One region of the Asticcacaulis sp. P2_C5 genome, then DNA from elsewhere that is predicted to be linked to it. Evidence: riboswitches for the same ligand, from Rfam matches in the RefSeq annotation. Region 1 holds a riboswitch; the other holds the start of a gene.
The links. Region 1 has a riboswitch for cobalamin ahead of AC1DXO_RS07445 (TonB-dependent receptor plug domain-containing protein). Riboswitches for the same ligand answer to the same signal wherever they lie in the genome.
Positions count from the first base shown of each region.

Region 2: linked by a shared signal. The riboswitch ahead of metE (5-methyltetrahydropteroyltriglutamate--homocysteine S-methyltransferase) and the one ahead of AC1DXO_RS07445 (TonB-dependent receptor plug domain-containing protein) in region 1 are both predicted to bind cobalamin.

Region 1 covers NZ_JBFUDU010000003.1:331,033-339,524, forward strand. Annotated here, with positions in the region: gene AC1DXO_RS07420 (endonuclease domain-containing protein) at 52-348, shown strand; gene AC1DXO_RS07425 (SDR family NAD(P)-dependent oxidoreductase) at 683-1,846, opposite strand; gene AC1DXO_RS07430 (MoaD/ThiS family protein) at 1,957-2,205, shown strand; gene AC1DXO_RS07435 (molybdenum cofactor biosynthesis protein MoaE) at 2,207-2,662, shown strand; gene moaC (cyclic pyranopterin monophosphate synthase MoaC) at 2,659-3,132, shown strand; gene AC1DXO_RS07445 (TonB-dependent receptor plug domain-containing protein) at 3,439-5,292, opposite strand; cobalamin riboswitch at 5,439-5,625, opposite strand; gene pgsA (CDP-diacylglycerol--glycerol-3-phosphate 3-phosphatidyltransferase) at 5,783-6,403, shown strand; gene AC1DXO_RS07455 (ABC transporter permease) at 6,578-7,714, shown strand; gene AC1DXO_RS07460 (ABC transporter ATP-binding protein) at 7,711-8,424, shown strand; gene AC1DXO_RS07465 (efflux RND transporter periplasmic adaptor subunit) at 8,446-8,492, shown strand, end outside.
Region 2 covers NZ_JBFUDU010000013.1:113,361-121,852, forward strand. Annotated here, with positions in the region: gene AC1DXO_RS21075 (tryptophan halogenase family protein) at 1-268, shown strand, start outside; gene AC1DXO_RS21080 (DUF805 domain-containing protein) at 307-702, opposite strand; gene AC1DXO_RS21085 (phosphotriesterase family protein) at 850-1,902, opposite strand; gene metE (5-methyltetrahydropteroyltriglutamate--homocysteine S-methyltransferase) at 2,089-4,416, opposite strand; cobalamin riboswitch at 4,523-4,748, opposite strand; gene AC1DXO_RS21095 (hypothetical protein) at 4,845-5,462, opposite strand; gene AC1DXO_RS21100 (TIGR01777 family oxidoreductase) at 5,469-6,887, opposite strand; gene AC1DXO_RS21105 (DUF4166 domain-containing protein) at 6,890-7,519, opposite strand; gene AC1DXO_RS21110 (metalloregulator ArsR/SmtB family transcription factor) at 7,656-7,982, shown strand; gene AC1DXO_RS21115 (exo-alpha-sialidase) at 8,040-8,492, shown strand, end outside.

The DNA.
Region 1 (8,492 bases):
CTGGCACGGCATTTCCGGCGGACCATGACCCGGTCCGAAGTCAAGCTGTGAATGGGATTGAAGGGCTGCTCGAAGCAGAGCTTTACGATACGGCGACAACACCCGGTCGGCCCATACATTCTCGATTTCTATTGCGATAAGGCGAAACTGGCCATCGAGATTGATGGCTCGGTGCACAATGACGACGAACGGATGCGCCGGGATGCTGTGCGTGATGCGTGGTTGTCCCAGCGCGGGGTCGAGACGCTTCGGTTTGCGCATGAAGATGTCATGACGCACGGCGAAGACATTGCCGCGGAGATTGTCGGTTTGATCGGGAAGCGGTTGGGCTTGCCGCCGATTGAATAGTGCCCGCCGGCAGGCAAAGCAATTTGTGTGCGAATGGCGGGCTGTAAGAGAAGAGGGCCCCCTCCGGCGAGACAAGCTCGCCACCTCCCCCGTAACGCTTCGTTGCACTACGCTACGGTGGAGGACTGGCCTTAGAGCGAAATGACTTTAGATAGAATCGTCATTTCGCTCTAACTTTTTGTTTTGTCGCGCAATTTAACCGAAAAGTGGCATCCACTTTATCGGATTGCGCTATAGCGGATTTGAAATCAATATGTAAAAACTTAGTCCTCCACCGTAGCCCGCAGGGCGTTACGGGGGAGGTGGCGAGCTTGTCTCGCCGGAGGGGGCATCCTTAAGCCTGACGCAGGCTCTTGACCAAATTGAACACCATGGTCTTGGCCTGTTCGTCATGACCTTCCTGGGCCAGGCCGTACAGGGTCTGCATGATCGCATCGCTGATCGGGGCGACACTGGCCTGGTTGACCACCTCGAATATACCCGGCAGGACCAGTTCGCGGACCTCATTGTCGTCGACCAGCGCCTCGGTAATCTTTTCGCCCTCACGCAGACCGGTAAAGGTGATGGCAATGTCCTTGTCCGGACGCAGGCCATAGAGTTTGATCATCCGGTTGGCGAGATCCATGATCTTGATCGGCTTGCCCATCTCCAGAATGTACAGGCCCGACTTGTGCTCCGGCGTCTGGGCATTGTTCATCGCCGAGGTCAGGACCAGCTGCACCGCCTCGAATATGGTCATGAAATAGCGTTCGACGTCGCGGTCGGTCAGGGTGATCGGCCCCCCGCGTTCGATCTGCGACTTGAACAAGGGGACGACTGAGCCGGTCGAGCCCAGGACATTGCCGAAACGCACCACGCAGGCCTGGTGTGTGTCGGAAATCTGGGTGCGGATCAGGTGCTCGGCCAGGCGTTTGGTCGCGCCCATCAGAGACGACGGCGCCACCGCCTTGTCCGACGAGATCAGGACCAGTTGTTTCACTCCGGCGGCCTTGGCGGCGTCGATGACATATTGCGTGCCCAGCACATTGGTCAGGACGGACTCCGACGGGTTCAGTTCGACCATCGGCACGTGTTTCAGCGCAGCAGCGTGGAAGATGACATCGGGCTTTTGTTCGGCGACGACGGCGGCAAAACGTTCCTTGCGCCGGATCGAACACAGGATGGGGCGGGCGGATACGCCGGGGAATTCGCCGCGGATGGCGCGGTCGATCTCATAGAGGGCCAGTTCCGAGTGGTCGACCAGGGCCACATGGGCAGCACCCAATGACAGAACCTGCTTGGCGATTTCCGATCCGATGGAGCCGCCGGCACCGGTGACCAGGATGCGCTTGCCGGTATAAAACTTCTTCAGCCCCTCGGTGTCGAGCTCGACCTGGGGACGATGCAGCAGCACCTTGAACGAGGCCGGGTCGGACGGGTCGGGCAGCGGCAGAGGGTCGGCCTTCTTGCCGAACAGACGGGCAAAAAAACGCAGTAGCCGGTAATTGGACAGACTCATGAAGACCCGAAGGGAAGGCTTGGCTTGATTGGCGGCTATTGAAACGTTTATGAGTGCTTTATCAAGCGCATATACGGTAAGCGGCAGAAAATCTTGATAAAGGATGACGCATGGGTCAAGCACATGTCGAGGTGCTGTTTTTCGGACGCATGGCGGACATCGCCGGCGTCAGGCGGATTATGCGCCAGGCCGACGGCCTGTTGGCCCTCAGGGACGACCTCTTTGCCGAGGCGCTGGCGACCGGTCAGGTGACCACGCCGGCCATCCGGATGAGCGTCAATCGCCAGCAGGTGACCGATGACCAGCCCTTGCGCGACGGCGATGAAGTCGCGTTTTTTTCCGTCTTTTCCGGGGGATAGCATGATCCAGTTGTTGGAACAGCCGCTCAATGCGGCAGCCGCCCAGGCCGAATTCCTGGTCGAGAACGGCCATCACGGCGCCGTGGCCAGCTTTACCGGCGTCGTGCGCGCCGAGACCGGCGGCGGAACGTCCGCCCTGGTAGATTACCTCTATCTCGACTGGTACCCCGGTATGACTGAAGCGTCGATTGAAGCCATCGTCGTGGCGGCCCGGGCGCGGTTCGACGTCGAGGCGGTGACGGTCTTGCACCGCTGTGGCCGCGTAGAGGCGGGTGAACCGGTGGTTTTTGTGGCTGCGGCATCGAGCCATCGTCGGGCAGCCTTCGAGGCCGTCGACTATATGATGGACCGGTTGAAATCCGAGGCGGCGTTGTGGAAGCGCGAGGTGGGCGAGGACACAGACCGCTGGGTAGAGCCCAGGGCCGAAGACGCGCTGAGCTTGAAGAGGTGGTCATGAGCGATCTGTCGCATATCGACGAACATGGCCGGGCGCGTATGGTCGATGTTTCGGACAAGGCCGTGACGGTACGCACCGCCAGGGCAACGGGCCGCCTGGTCTGCGCCGCCGCGACCCTGGACCTGGTGCGCGAGGGCAGGACGCCGAAGGGCGCCGTGATCTCGACGGCAGAGTTGGCGGGCGTTATGGCGGCCAAGAAGACGGCCGACCTGATCCCCTTGTGCCATCCCCTGAGCCTGACCAAGGTTGTGGTGTCCATTGCCGAAGACGCGTCGCTGCCGGGCTTCGTCATCGCGGCCGAGGTCCGGACCAGCGGCCAGACCGGGGTCGAGATGGAGGCCCTGACAGCGGTCAGTGTGGCGGGCCTGACGCTGTATGACATGCTGAAGGCGGTCGACAAGACGATGCGCATCGAGGGGATCGAGGTCGTTTCAAAAACCGGCGGCAAGGCGGACTTTGTGAAGGGGTAAAAGTATTTTTCCCCACAGATTGGCACAGATTTTCACAGATTTTTCAGTAGCATACGCGACAGTTCCGCGCTGCAGGCCTTCATGATTGCTGTGAGATCGGCAGTTCGCCTGCGCTAATCTGTGAAAATCTGTGGCAATCTGTGGGAAAATTCCTGAAATAAAAGGCCGCGGATGGTTGGACAACCCGCGGCCCCTGTTAAAAGACGTATCTTGAAATGGCTTAAAAGAACGCCATGACTGTCGCGCCCTCGACCGTCCGTGACAACCCCCTGTTCGCGGGGGTTTACTTCCTAAAAGACCTGGTTTTTAGAAGATCTTCGCTGCGATCCCCAACCAAATGCGCCGGCCGGGTTGGCCATAACCGCCCGCCGTCTCGTAGCGCGTATCGCCGGCGTTCTCGATCCGGCCGTACAAACGTACGCGGCCGATATCGTAGCTGGCGCGCAGGTCGACCAGGTCATAGGCCGCTAGTTTGCGCGTGTTGGAAGCGTTGTCGAAACTGTCGCCGACGTGGCGCAGGCCGCCGCCGAGGGACAGCCGGTCATTGACCTGCCAGGCGATATCGATACTGCCCATTTGTTCCGGAGCGTGCGGCAACTTCTTGCCTTCCAGCCCGAAGGAACGGTTGTCGGTGTCGAGGAAGCTGTAATTGCCCCGGACGGTCCAGGCGCCGAAGGTCTGGAGGCCTTCCAGCTCCAGGCCCGAGGCTTTTGATCGGTCGATATTGCCGTAACAGCCGTAAGGTTGGACCGCCGTGCAGTTGTCGTACCCGAAGTCGATCAGGTCACGCACGGTGCGGGTAAAGGCCGTGGCGCCGAGCGAACCGTTGCCCAATGCGACATCGGCGCCGCCATCGATCGTCAGGCCCTTTTCGGTGACCAGGCTGGCTGTGCCGTAGTCGCTGTAAAGCTGGTAGAGGCTGGGAGTCTTGACGCCCTGACCGGCACTGGCGTGCAGGCGGACACGATCGTTAAGCTTCGTTGCGAAGGCCAGTTGGGCGATGTCCTGGTTGCCATAGCTCGAATTGTCGTCGTGGCGGGCGCTCAGCGACACGGTGGCCGGACCGAAGTCGCGCGACGCCTGACCGTAGAGGCTGGTCGTCGTCACCGAGACTGACAGCGGCGTCGGGTTCGGATCCCACGGCGCCGGGGAGGCGATGCGCATGGTGTCGCGTTCATAGGTCACGCCCCCGAGCAGTCGGGTCGTGTCGCCAAGGCGATACAGCAGGTGGTAATCGGCCGACTGGATATGGCCGCGCGCCACGAATTCCGAGCCATCAGCGAAATAGTCATGGCGATCGGCTTGGCTTTCGCTCAGTGACAAGGTTTGTTCGCCGTTGGCGAAGTGGTTGTCGAGCGCGACATAGCTGAGTCGCGTCTTCGTCCGGCCGAATTCGTCGGTGTCGGTGAAGGCATAGGACGGCGGCAGGTAGCCGTCGTAATTGTTGCGACTGCGGCTGTAGGTCGTAAAGGCGCGCACCGTTGTGCTGTCCGTCAGGTCGTATGACGCCCTGGCGCCGAGGTTGGTCTGGTCGAAAGCGTCGGGTTCCGTACCGCCGGCAAAGGCCGAGACGCCGTCGTCGTGGAGGGCATTGCCGAAGACGCGCCAGCTAAAGCCGCCCCTCTTGCCACCCACGGCAGCATGGGCTGTATTGTAGTCGTCGAAGCCTTCGACGCCAACCTGGCCTTCGAGAGGCTGGGCCGCCTTGCGTGTGGTGACGCTGACCACGCCGCCCAGGGCGCCGGAGCCCCACAGGGTCGACAACGGACCGCGCAGGACTTCAATGCGTGCCGCGTCGTCGGTGGCAACCAGGCCGAGATTGGTGCCGCCGCCGACCTGCGACGGGTCGTTCAGCCGCACGCCGTCGAGCAGGTACAGGGTGTGGTCAGCGCCTGCTCCGCGGATCGAGGCGCTGGCCGCGGCACCCGGTCCGCCATTGCGCGTCAGGCTGAGGTCGGTGGTGTGGGTCAGCAGGTCGGCCAGCATGACCGACTGGAAGGAGGTGATATCCTGCTGGTTCAGGACGTCGACGGCCTGGCCGACCTTGGCGACGGGCAGGTCCTGGCGCGTGATGGTGACAATAACTTCGGTGTCTTCGGCGTGGACAAGGAGAGGGAGAGCCAGCAGGGTGGCCGTTGTCAGGAGGATTCGCTTGAACATGTCAGCGTCTTTCAGTGAGAGACCAAGCTGTGCGGCGGGCGCCGCACGACCAGTCAGGGACGAAAACCGGGCAGCGAACGCTGTACGGCTTACAAACACATCGTCTCTCAAGAGGCTTCTTGCTGGCGACGCTGGACCCGGCGGCGCAAAGGACGACAGCCGAGGCAGGTTTCCTGACTTGCGCCTGAAACGTCAGATGGCGTCTTCCCGGCTTAACCAGTGACATGTGCCATCGAACTCGGCGCTTACAGTTGCGGGCACAGTCCCGGAATCTCACCGGCTTCCCTATTATCTCCCGGGCAAACGGGAGCACCTTCAGCACGCACGGGCCTTAGCGGTTCATGGACATTCAGGTCAAGGCGTGTGAGCGCAATTGTGGCCGGCGTGCCGCTAAAGCAACAAAATGCACTGGTATTGGCAATGGAGTGTGCTATCTCGCCGTGACCATGGCGGGCAGGCTGCGCGCCAGATTCAAGCCAACGGTGCCCCGATGACAGGTGAAAAAGTCAATCCGATCCCCAATATCCTGACCATGATCCGTCTGGTCGCCGGGATCGTGATGTTCTGCCTGCTGGCGGCCTCGGTCGGCGGCATACCCTTCTTTGACGTCAATTCGGGCGCCTATTATCCGGCCCAGCGCTGGGGCTTCTACCTGTTCGTCATTGCGGCCTTTACCGATCTGTTCGATGGTATCCTGGCGCGCAAGCTGCACGCCGAAAGCCAGTGGGGCGCCATTCTCGATCCGATCGCCGACAAGATCCTGGTCTGCGGCACCATTCTGGGCCTGTTCTGCATCAAGACCGGCGATCCGGTCTTCGCCCTGCCGGCCGCCATCATCCTGTTCCGCGAATTCGCTGTCAGCGCCTTGCGTGAAGCGGCGGGCGCCAAGGGTGTCAAGGTCCCGGTCAACTTCATGGGCAAGATCAAGACGACCCTGCAACTGGTGGCGTTGGGCGCTCTGCTGCTGACCGAAAGCTGGGCGGCGTTCGACCTGCCGCTCGAATGGTCGGATACGGCCTATATAATCGCCAATCTGCTGCTGGTTCTGGCCGCGATCGCCTCGCTGTGGTCGGGGATTACCTATTTTGTGGCCGCCTCGAAAGACCTGTAATCCGAATAACGGATGCGCACGTCACATCCCGCTATCCGGCATTTTCGTCCTTATGCGGGTGGTATTGCAGCCACATTGCAAAATCGTCACGCATGTTACGCCGATTTAATTAGACCTTTATAAGAAAGTCCTAAATGTTACGGCCTGCGCCTTCCGCGCCTCACACGTGGTAATATGTCTCTCGCCTTATCGACCTTGATTTACGAATGGCGGCGCTATCTGGCGGCCGTCATCGCCCTGGCCTGCGCCGGTCTGCTGGTCCTTGCCATGACTGGCATGTTCATGGGCATGGCCAAGTCGTTCACTGCTACCATCGAACACTCGCCGGCGCAGATCATCATCCTGCCGCCACAGGCCGACGGCATCTTCGGTGACTCAGGTCAGCCGCGCCGGCTGATCCCCACCATCTACCAGCACCCGGAGGTTACGGAAGTCCAGCCGATGGTGATGAATTGGGCCATGTTCTCGAACTTCCCCAAGGACGGCCAGCCGTCGAAAAGCGACGGGGTCCGGGTCGTCGTAGTGAACCCGGTCAAGGGCGCCGTCACCCTGCCAGACGATTTTTCCGAAGCTACCATCGAGGCACTGAAGGAGCCGTTCGCCGTCGTCCTCGACAGTACCAGCCTCGGCAAGCTGGGCGTAAAGCTGGGCGACAAGGCCAAGATGAACGGGCGGACTGTCACGGTCGCGGGCGTGGTCGACGGTTATCCCAACATGTTCAATACCCAGGTCTTTACGTCGTACCAGACCGCCAAGCTAATCTATGTCGCCGATGACGGCCCACGGGTCGGCCCGCTGCTGGTCAAGCTGAAGGACCCTGCGCGCGTCAAGGAAGTGGCCACCGAACTCAACGCCATGGGCACCGGTCAATTCAAGGCATGGACGCGTGAACAACTGGCCAAGAGCTCGCAGACCGGCATACTGAAGGAAGGCGGCATCGCCATCATGATCGGCTTCATGGCCATCGTCGGGGTCGGCATCGGCATCATCATCACCTGGCAGACCCTGCAGGGCGCCATCATGGCCAATATCAAGGAGTTTGCCTCGCTGCGCGCACTGGGCGTTTCCATGGGATCGTTGCGGCTGATCATCATGGAGCTGAGTTTCTGGGTCGGGATCGCCGGGCTGGCTTTGACGGTGGTGCTTGTCGGGGGGGTAGGGGCGCTGGCCAAGACCTACGGTGTGCCGATGGACTTTCCGTTGTTCATCGATATCCCGGTCGCCATCATGCTGATGATCATTTCCATCCTGTCGGGCATCATCTCGCTCGGTGTCCTGAAGAAGAGCCAGCCTGCGGATCTGTTGCGATGAGTGCGAAACTAGCTTTGAACGCAAAGGGCCTGTCGAAGGGCTACAAGATCGGCAAGATCAAGCAGCAGGTGCTGAAGAGCGTCGATTTCACCGCCTGGCACGGTCAGGTGACCATGGTCATGGGGCCGTCGGGTTCGGGCAAATCGACCCTTATTGCCGCCTTGTCCGGATTGATGAAGCCCGACGAGGGCGAGGTCATGGCGCTGGGCGAAAGCCTGTGGAAGAAGTCGCGCGGCAAGGTCGACAAGTTTCGTCTCGACCACTGTGGCTTTATCTTCCAGGGTTTTAACCTGTTCCCGGCGCTGCACGCCACCGAACAGGTCGAGCAGGTGCTGAAATATTGCAAGGTCCCCAAGGCAGAGGCGCATAAGCGGGCTGTCGCGGTTTTGGAATCGGTCGGGTTGGGCAATCGGCTGAAGCAATATCCGGCGGAGTTGTCCGGCGGGGAAAAGCAGCGCGTTGCCATCGCCCGCGCCCTGGCCAAGATGCCATCGCTTCTGTTCGCCGATGAACCGACCTCGGCGCTCGATTCGGTGAGCGGCCAGGTCTGTATCAAGCTGCTGCACCAGGCGGCCAAGGAACGTGGGGCGGCCGTGGTCGTCGTGACCCATGACCCGCGCCTTGAAGCCTATGCCGACAGAGTCATTCACATGGAAGACGGCAAGATCCTCAGTGATACGATGATCTCCGAACCGCCTTCGATCGCCTAAGTTTTGGAACAGAGAACCCCTATGTCCCGCACGTTCGCCACCGCCACCGCTCTCGCCATCCTGGCCCT
Region 2 (8,492 bases), on a different contig from region 1:
GCGCCAGAAGCTGGAGATTTTCCGCGAGCGCGGACAGTTCATCAATGCAGCGGACGAGATGTTTTCCAACACCTCGTGGCTGGCAGTGATGATGGGGCAGGGGGTTATGCCGGGTTCTTACGACCCGCTGGTTGCCGGCACGGACCTCGCGACCCTGCGCACCGGCTTTGCCCAGATGAAGGCGACCCTGGCCGGCCTGACCGACGCTATGCCGACGCACAACGATTACCTTCGCCGCCAGGGCGCGTTGTCAACCGAGACGGCTTAAAGCGCGGACGGCCGCAGCGGCGCCCCTCCGCGAACCTGTTACTCAAAAGTACTGGCTATATGCGTCATCGTGGCCCCGGCGCCGTACCTATTCGGACCCGGCGTACCCTTCGAAGCAGTCCAAACAATAAGCAAAATCCAGCCAACAAGCGGTATGAAACCAATCAACAGCCACCAGGCGGACCGATCGGTATCGTGGAGGCGCCGGAAGCTAAGCCCCAGGCCGGGCAGGAAGAAAACAAGCGCCCCGACGACATAGAGCAGGGTACCGATGCCGGCACCGCCGCCACGAATTTCGGCGTTCATCATAATGTCCGGGACGATGAGAACGAGGATCTGAAACAGAACAAACCACCAATATTCGGAACGCGTCGCCCTGCCGTCAAATTTGACGTAGTTTTTAAACCCACTCTTTATGGCATCAACGAAAGTCATGCTGTGCATCCTTAGCTAGTATTGGACCATTGTGGAGGAAGAATCAGCCGACTATTTCACACGTTTTGTTAAATTGGGAGTCGTCATTTCAAGTAGAGCCCGTCCAAAGATACGGTGGCATGCCGTAACCCTTTGTTCAGAATGCTTTCATGTCCTTAGCCGGACCCTTACCGAAAAGGCGCGGGCGGGGTTACGCACGAACAGGGTGTCAATATCCGCATCGCTGAGACCGCCCGCCTTCAAGGCCGGGATCAGCGCGGTAAACACCGTCGTGAACGGCCGGAAAGTGCCCCCGCCAGGCTCACCAACGCTGTACCATCCCGCATCGTGCGATACCAAAACCTGGTCCAATAGCCCGGCCGCCTTCATCTGGACGATCAGCGCGACATGCTGGTCCACGGTATCCGGAGCCACGCCGTCATAGGAAATCCATGCACCGCGCTGCGCGGCTTTCATATGAGTCAGGCCGTCTTTTTCGTTCTGCGCGTGAAACCATATAAAGGCCGAGGCATCGACACCGGCGGTCTCCAGCCGGTCGATCTGCGCCCGGGCCGATTGCGCATTGTAGCCCGGCGGCGTCGGGCGCCACGGACCGACATGCGCACCGATCGTCAAACCGGTCGCTCGGTGCGCCAGGGCCGCCGCGTCGATGATTTTCGTCTCAACCTCGGTCAGCTCGCCGCCATTGATGCCGACCTTGATCAAACCCGGCCGCACGCCCGTGTCGTCGATACCGTTCTGCCATTCACCGGTCCAGCGATCCGCCAACTGCCTGGCCGTCTCCGTCACGGCGTAGTCGGGAAGAAACTGCCGGTCGGCTGCGGCATAGACTCCGGTTGTCGTCACGACATTCAGACCGCTGGCCTCGGACAGTCGTTTTAACACGGACGGATTGCGACCCATCTGAACTGCCGTGCAATCGATCAGCGAACGGCAGCCCAGGGCCTTCACTGCTGTCAGTTGCGGCAGGACAACCGCTGCGACGGCATCGGGATCGAGCGTGACCGTCGTTCGTCCGGACAAGGGGCGAATATCCGCCACCAGATGTTCATGACTGAGTGTGACGCCCAGCGAACCGGCCTCACACCATCCACGGACCGTCATGATTCTGCCATCGGACGGCGCCGCGTGGGCAAGCCTTGGCGACACGGCAATGGCCGCGGCCGTGAGCGATGTAAAGGCGCTGCGTCGTGTAATCATGGCTAGGCCGGCCTTTCTGCAAATGACGATACGACGCAGCCGCCCGTTCAGACCTGGCAAGGCGCCGCCGCTCGGGCAGTAGGCAGCAGGCTTGCCTTTTCGGCAACCAAATTATGCGCCGTGTCATCCCAATCTCCGATACAAGTTCAAAGAGGACGGCCCGCCACGCGGACCATCCTCGATCGGCTAGGCGGTGCGCAACGCCCTGGCCGCGGCAACCATGTTGATGATCGCCGGTTTGACCTCCTCCCAATTGCGGGTTTTCAGTCCGCAATCCGGATTGACCCAAAGCTGGGCGTCGTCCAGACGTTCCCGCGCCAGTGCGAGAAGTTCGGTCATCTCGGTCACATCCGGTACACGTGGGCTGTGGATGTCATAGACGCCCGGCCCGATTTCATTCGGATATGTCTTCGACTTGAAGACATCGAGCAATTCCATCTTCGACCGTGACGTTTCGATGGAAATGACGTCAGCATCCATCGCCGCGACGGACTCCATGATGTCGTTGAATTCCGAGTAGCACATATGGGTGTGGATCTGGGTCTGATCCGCCACGCCCGAAGAACACAGGCGGAAAGATTCGACCGACCAATCGAGATAGGACTGCCAGTCGCGGCGGCGCAAGGGCAGGCCTTCGCGCAGTGCGGCCTCGTCGATCTGGATCATCTTTGCGCCGACGGTCTCGAGATCGGCCACCTCGTCGCGGATGGCGAGGGCAATCTGGCGACAGCTTTCCGAACGCGGCTGGTCGTCACGCACAAAAGACCAATTCAGAATTGTCACCGGCCCGGTCAGCATGCCCTTGACCGGTTTATCGGTCAGGGATTGCGCATAATGCCACCATTCGACCGTCATGGCCTTGGGGCGTGACACATCGCCGAACAGGATCGGAGGGCGGACATAACGCGAACCGTAGGACTGCACCCAGCCATGCCCGGTGAAGGCAAAACCCGACAGTTGCTCACCGAAATACTGTACCATGTCGTTTCGCTCGAACTCACCATGCACGAGCACGTCCAGGCCAACCTCTTCCTGCCAGCGGATCGCACGCGCGGTTTCGTGCCTGAGGAATGTGTCATATTGTCCGGCGTCGATCTTGCCCCTGGCAAGGTCAGAGCGGGCCTGGCGCACGTCGGCTGTCTGCGGGAAGGAGCCAATCGTGGTGGTCGGAAATGCCGGCAGATCGAAGCGTGCGCGCTGGGTCGCCGCGCGTTGCGGGAAGATACTGGTGCGCCGGGTGTCGTTGGCTGTGACAGTGGACAGGCGGTGACGGACCGCCCAGTTGTGGACCTTGCTGGAATGGCGGCGTGCGGCGGCCGCCGAACTTGCCGCTCCGAGAGCGTCGCGCGCACTATTGCGCCCTGAAGCCAGCGCCTGCGACAGAGTCGCCAATTCGTCCATCTTTTGCAGTGAGAAGGCGAGCCAGGACCGGACATCACCATCAAGCGATTCTTCCAGGTCGAGATCGATCGGTACATGCAGCATTGAACAGGACGGTGCGATCTGGAAACGATCCCTTCCATGTGCGGCGATGATCGGTTCCAGATGATCGAGGATACGAGCCAGGTCGGCGCGCCATATGTTGCGGCCATCAATCACACCCAGCGACAAAACCAGATTTTCAGACGCGGCATCGAGCACAGTCTTCAATTGGGTTGGCGCACGCACGAGGTCAATATGAAGGCCTGCCACCGGGAGCGACACAGCGGTACCAAGATTCTCCTCGAGCCCGCCAAAATAACTGGAGACCATGAGTTTCAGGCCCGGCACCTTGTGCGCGAACGCAGCATAGGCATGTTTCAGGGCTTCGGTCACCGCGGCATCGCCGTCGAGCACAAGCGCGGGTTCGTCCAACTGTACCCAGTCGGCGCCCGCGTCATGTAAGCGCGTCAGGATATCGACATAGGCCGGAATCAACCGATCGATCAGGGATAAAGGATTGAAATCGTGACCATTGGTCTTGCCGAGCTTCAGGAACGTCACCGGGCCAACCAATACCGGCCGCGTGTGACATCCGAGCGCTTTGGCTTCAAGGAACTCATCGAGCGGTTTGAATGAGGTCAGGCGGAAGGTTTGGTCCTGGGTGAATTCCGGCACCATGAAGTGGTAGTTCGTATCGAACCACTTCGTCATCTCCTGCGCCGGTATGCCGTGACCGTAATGATGGTTATGTCCGTGATCGCAGGCTTCGGCATGTCCTTTTTGCGCGCCGCGTGCCATGGCGAAGTAGGTATCGAGATCGGCCCGGGCGCCATAGATGGCAGGAATGGCCCCGACCATGAAGCTGGTATCGAGCACCTGGTCGTAAAGCGAAAAATCGTTCGATGGAATGATATCGACGCCACGCGCCTTTTGACGCGCCCAGTTGGCGGCACGCAGATCGCTGGCCGTTTGCAACAGGCCAGCCGGGTTGGATTTTCCAGACCAGTAGCTTTCGAGAGCGAATTTCAGTTGACGTTTGGCGCCGATGCGCGGTGTGCCCAGCGTGGCGACAGGAAGTTGAGTTTGTGACACGGTTTTCCCCGTACAAGGCGGGAGAAGAACGACGGGCACACGTCACAGCAACCGCAAGACAGGGTGTCCGCAGGGAATGGCGCATACCCGTGGCCCTCCGCCCGGGATTGATATGAGGTCAATGGCAGGTCTCCTGGCTCACGGGTCAGTGCCCAGGCTCGCCTTCTCGGAAGGTTTCCGTGTCAGGAAACGTCCCAATGGCATGTTGAACCTTGACTCACCGTTTACAGTTGCGGGGGCAGCGCCGGCCTTCCCAGAAATTCTGGGGCACCGGCTTCCCTCTTAGCTGCGCACCCACAAAGGCACGCAGAACCACGACGGACGTAAACTATGTCCGAACAGGCTTGGCGTCAAGCAACATATAAAGATATGTTTATATCGTTATATGATTTTCGTGTTCGCTTCGTCGCGGGAGGGGGGAACCGGCGCTACGCCGGGAGCGTGGTCCAGGCCGCAAGACAGGCGAGCTTTTGTTCTTTTCGCCAGGGCTTGCCGCATGTCGTCCCGAGCCGCTTGAGGTGTGCGTCGATTTCGGCTGGCGTAAGGCCCAGCGCGTCCGACGCGTGGGCCGGAAGCGATTTCTCATCGACTTCCGATATGGCAATTCCTGCCTGACCCAGCGCGAACCTGATGGCGTCGCGCACGGCAAGGCCTTCGGCGACGGGAGGGTGATCGGCAAAGGCCAGGCTATATTCGAGCAGATCGGTCACCCAACCGGCGCGATTGATCAGCAAGGCCGCGATAGACACTTCCTTTCCGGTGGTCTGCAGGCTTTCAACGACGGCATTCAGACCCGCCACGGCCAGGGCGTCCTGCCGCCTGCGGCCTTCGGCGACCACAGCCTTTGCGTTGGCCATGCCACCGCTGGCAGTACGCGCCGTTTCGGCGGCTATGTGATAGGGCTCGAGCGTCAGGCGGTCGCCTTCCTCTGCCGTCGCCAGGAAGGTCGACAGCACAAGGCGCGGTTCGCCCGCCGTTACGGCCACGCCGACGACGACGCTGCCGCCCTTGAGCACTCGAAATCCAAGTGCAATCTTTTCAGGCATCTCGCCTCACATGCGCCCACCCAGCAGGCTATCGAATGCGCCATCAAGGTCAGGATAGCTGAAACTATAACCCGTTTCCAGCGCCCGGGCCGGCACGACCTTCTGGCCGCGCAGCAGGATGGTTTCCGCCATCTCGCCAAGCAGCAGTCTCAGCGCAAAGCCGGGCAGGGGCATGATGGCCGGGCGGTGCATGGCGCGGCCCAGCGCCCGCGTGAAGTCGCGGTTGCGCACAGCCTCCGGCGCCGTGGCGTTCACCGCGCCATCGATCTCGTGATTGATCACATGGGCGAACAGCCCAGCCACATCGTCGATATGAATCCACGACATCCATTGCCGGCCGTGGCCCATCGGCCCGCCGCCGCCGAATTCGAAGGGGAAAAGCATCTGTGCCAAGGCCCCGCCATCGAGCGCGAGAACGACGCCGAGGCGCAGGATGGAGACGGGAACATTCGCCGTCTGCGCCAGGGCTTCCCATTGCCGGCACAGGTCCAGCGCCAGATCGGGCGAACCGGGGGGCGAGTCTTCGGTGAACTCCAGGGTTTCGCTGTGGCCATAGGCGCCGATGGCCGAAGCATTGATCAGCCGCCGCGGCTTTTCCTCGGCTCGGTTGATCCAGGCGACCAGGGCGTGCGTCAGGTCGAGGCGGCTGTCATACAGTTCCTTCTTCTTGCGCCGTGTCCACAGGCCGCTGCTCAGCGACTCGCCGGCCAGGTTGATGATCAGGTCGACGGCGCGCAGGTCTTTCAGGTCGTTGATAACCGTGATGCGGCCGCGGAACTTCGATGCCTTGGCGGCGTCGCGCGTCAGAACCGTCACGTCGTGGCCGTCGTCGATCAGGCCCTGGACCAGGCGCGAGCCAATCAGGCCGGTGCCGCCGGTGATAAGAATGCGCTGGTTCGGACGATCGAGATGCAGCGCTGGCGTGGGCGAAGGGACGCGAAAGCGCCGGGAGCGCAGATAGTCGAACACCGCCCAGCAGGAAACGCCGACGGCGAACAAGGTCATGAGCCACGACCACAGGCCATGTGCCTCGACATGAAATCCTGTCGGCTCAGCCGCCCAACGCAGCAACTCCGGCGCCAGCAGGCAGAGGATGACGCCATAGTTGATGGCCAGGATCGTATGGGTGATGCGCTCGCTGGCCGGTAGTTTGCGGCTGTTGTCCTCGACCACGAAATCCCACAGGGTCAGGCCGATCTCGCCCAGCAACATAGCGGCGAACAGCCACGCCAGCACGCCGCCCCAGGCGAGCCAGCCGAGTGAGGCAAAGATAAGCCCGTAGAAGAAGTTGCGCACGCCATGGATCCACAGTTCCTGCGATGCCGAGGCCTTCCAAGGCAGGCGCTCGGTGAATTCATGGTGATACAGGGTGTCGAAGGCGCCGAGGCAGCCCTGGATCGTCATCATAAGCAGCAGCGCTGTCATGGTTAGCCAACCTTGTGAAAGACGCCGGTCTGGTAAAATGTCCGCCCCAGCCAGGCGTGGTCCATGGCGATGGTGAAGCGGAACTGCCCGCCGCCCAGGTCGGTATGGCTGACATGGGTGCGGCCGGGAGACAGCCAGTGCGGCAAGGGGATCTGCTGGCCTGCGACCTGCCAGAAATAGCGCTGGCTGACGAAATGCAGGGCGCCGTTGCGCGCGAAAACCTTGAGCCGCATACCAAAGCCCAGCCCGACATATTCGCACAACCGGCCTTGCGCATCCTCACGCTTGGCCGACGTGACGACAGACGGCTTGCGGCCGGCAAAGCCATAGCTGCGCCGCCAATAGACGCCGGTCCGATCCGGCCGCTTGGTCAGTTGCACCTGCATGGGGACGTCGCGGCCGCGATGGGCGGTCAGGGGATTGCCGATCAGGCGCGTCACCTGCGCGAACAGCCAGCCGGCTCTGGAGCAATGGACCTTTTCCATCACGCCCTCATAGACAATGGGATGGCCCGGTTCGGGCTCGGTGCCGAAACGTGCTTGGACCGCCGGATGGAGGCGATACCAATCCGTTCCCATCAAGGTCTTCAGCGCGCTGTCCGGTGCGCCGGTGTGCAAAATCTGTGCGTACATGTCTGCCCCGCCGATCTTGACTTTGCGGTCAAGTTGCCTTACATTTAGCTAACTGACTAAACGTTATGCCGCAAGCAACAATTCGTCAATAGGCTAAATAACGAAAGGTTGCCATGCGGTCGAAGGACGCACCCAAATGCGCATGGTAAAAACCTTCGAGGCCCTGGCCTCGGAGCCACGGCTGAAAATCCTGGCCTATCTCAGCCAGACGACCATGACAGCCGGCGAGATCGCCGAACGCTTCGACATGGCCAAACCGTCCCTGTCCAAGCATCTGAGCATTCTGGAAAATGCCGGGCTGATCACCGGCGTGAAGAAGGGCAAGTTCATCCATTACAGCATCGTGTCCGAACATATCTTCAACCAGTTGGACGGGTATCTACAGGAGGTCTGCACCGTACGCGGGCCCCTAAAGCGCGAAAGCGCTCAGAAGGCCCAAAAGAACCACGATGCGGACGCTTGACCCTGCGTTTTGGATGTGAAAAGCGTTCAGCCTGTAAAAATAAGGACGGGTGAGATTATGGGCTGGAAGTCGTTCGCGCTGGCATGCGCCCTGAGTCTGGCCGGGTTTGGCGCCTATGCCGGAGATGCCTATGCCGGAGACGCCTATGCTTGGAAGACCGTGCCGTTCCAGGGCGGCGGCTTCGTCCAGGGCTTCCTGTATCACCCAAAGCAAAAGGACATCCTTTACACGCGGACCGATGTCGGCGGCATGTACCGCTTCGACTTCGCCCATGATCGCTGGATCCCGTTGATGGACGGCTTCGGCCGCGACGACTGGGACTGTTTCGGTGTGCTCAGTTTCGCTGTCGATCCCAATTTCCCCGACCGCGTCTATGCCACCTGTGGGCTGTATCTCAGCGATCGTGTGCCCGACGCCGGGGTATTGCGTTCGGATGATCGTGGGGCGCACTGGCAGAAAACCACACTGAAAGGCGTGAAGCTGGGCGGCAATGCCCTGGGTCGCGGCACA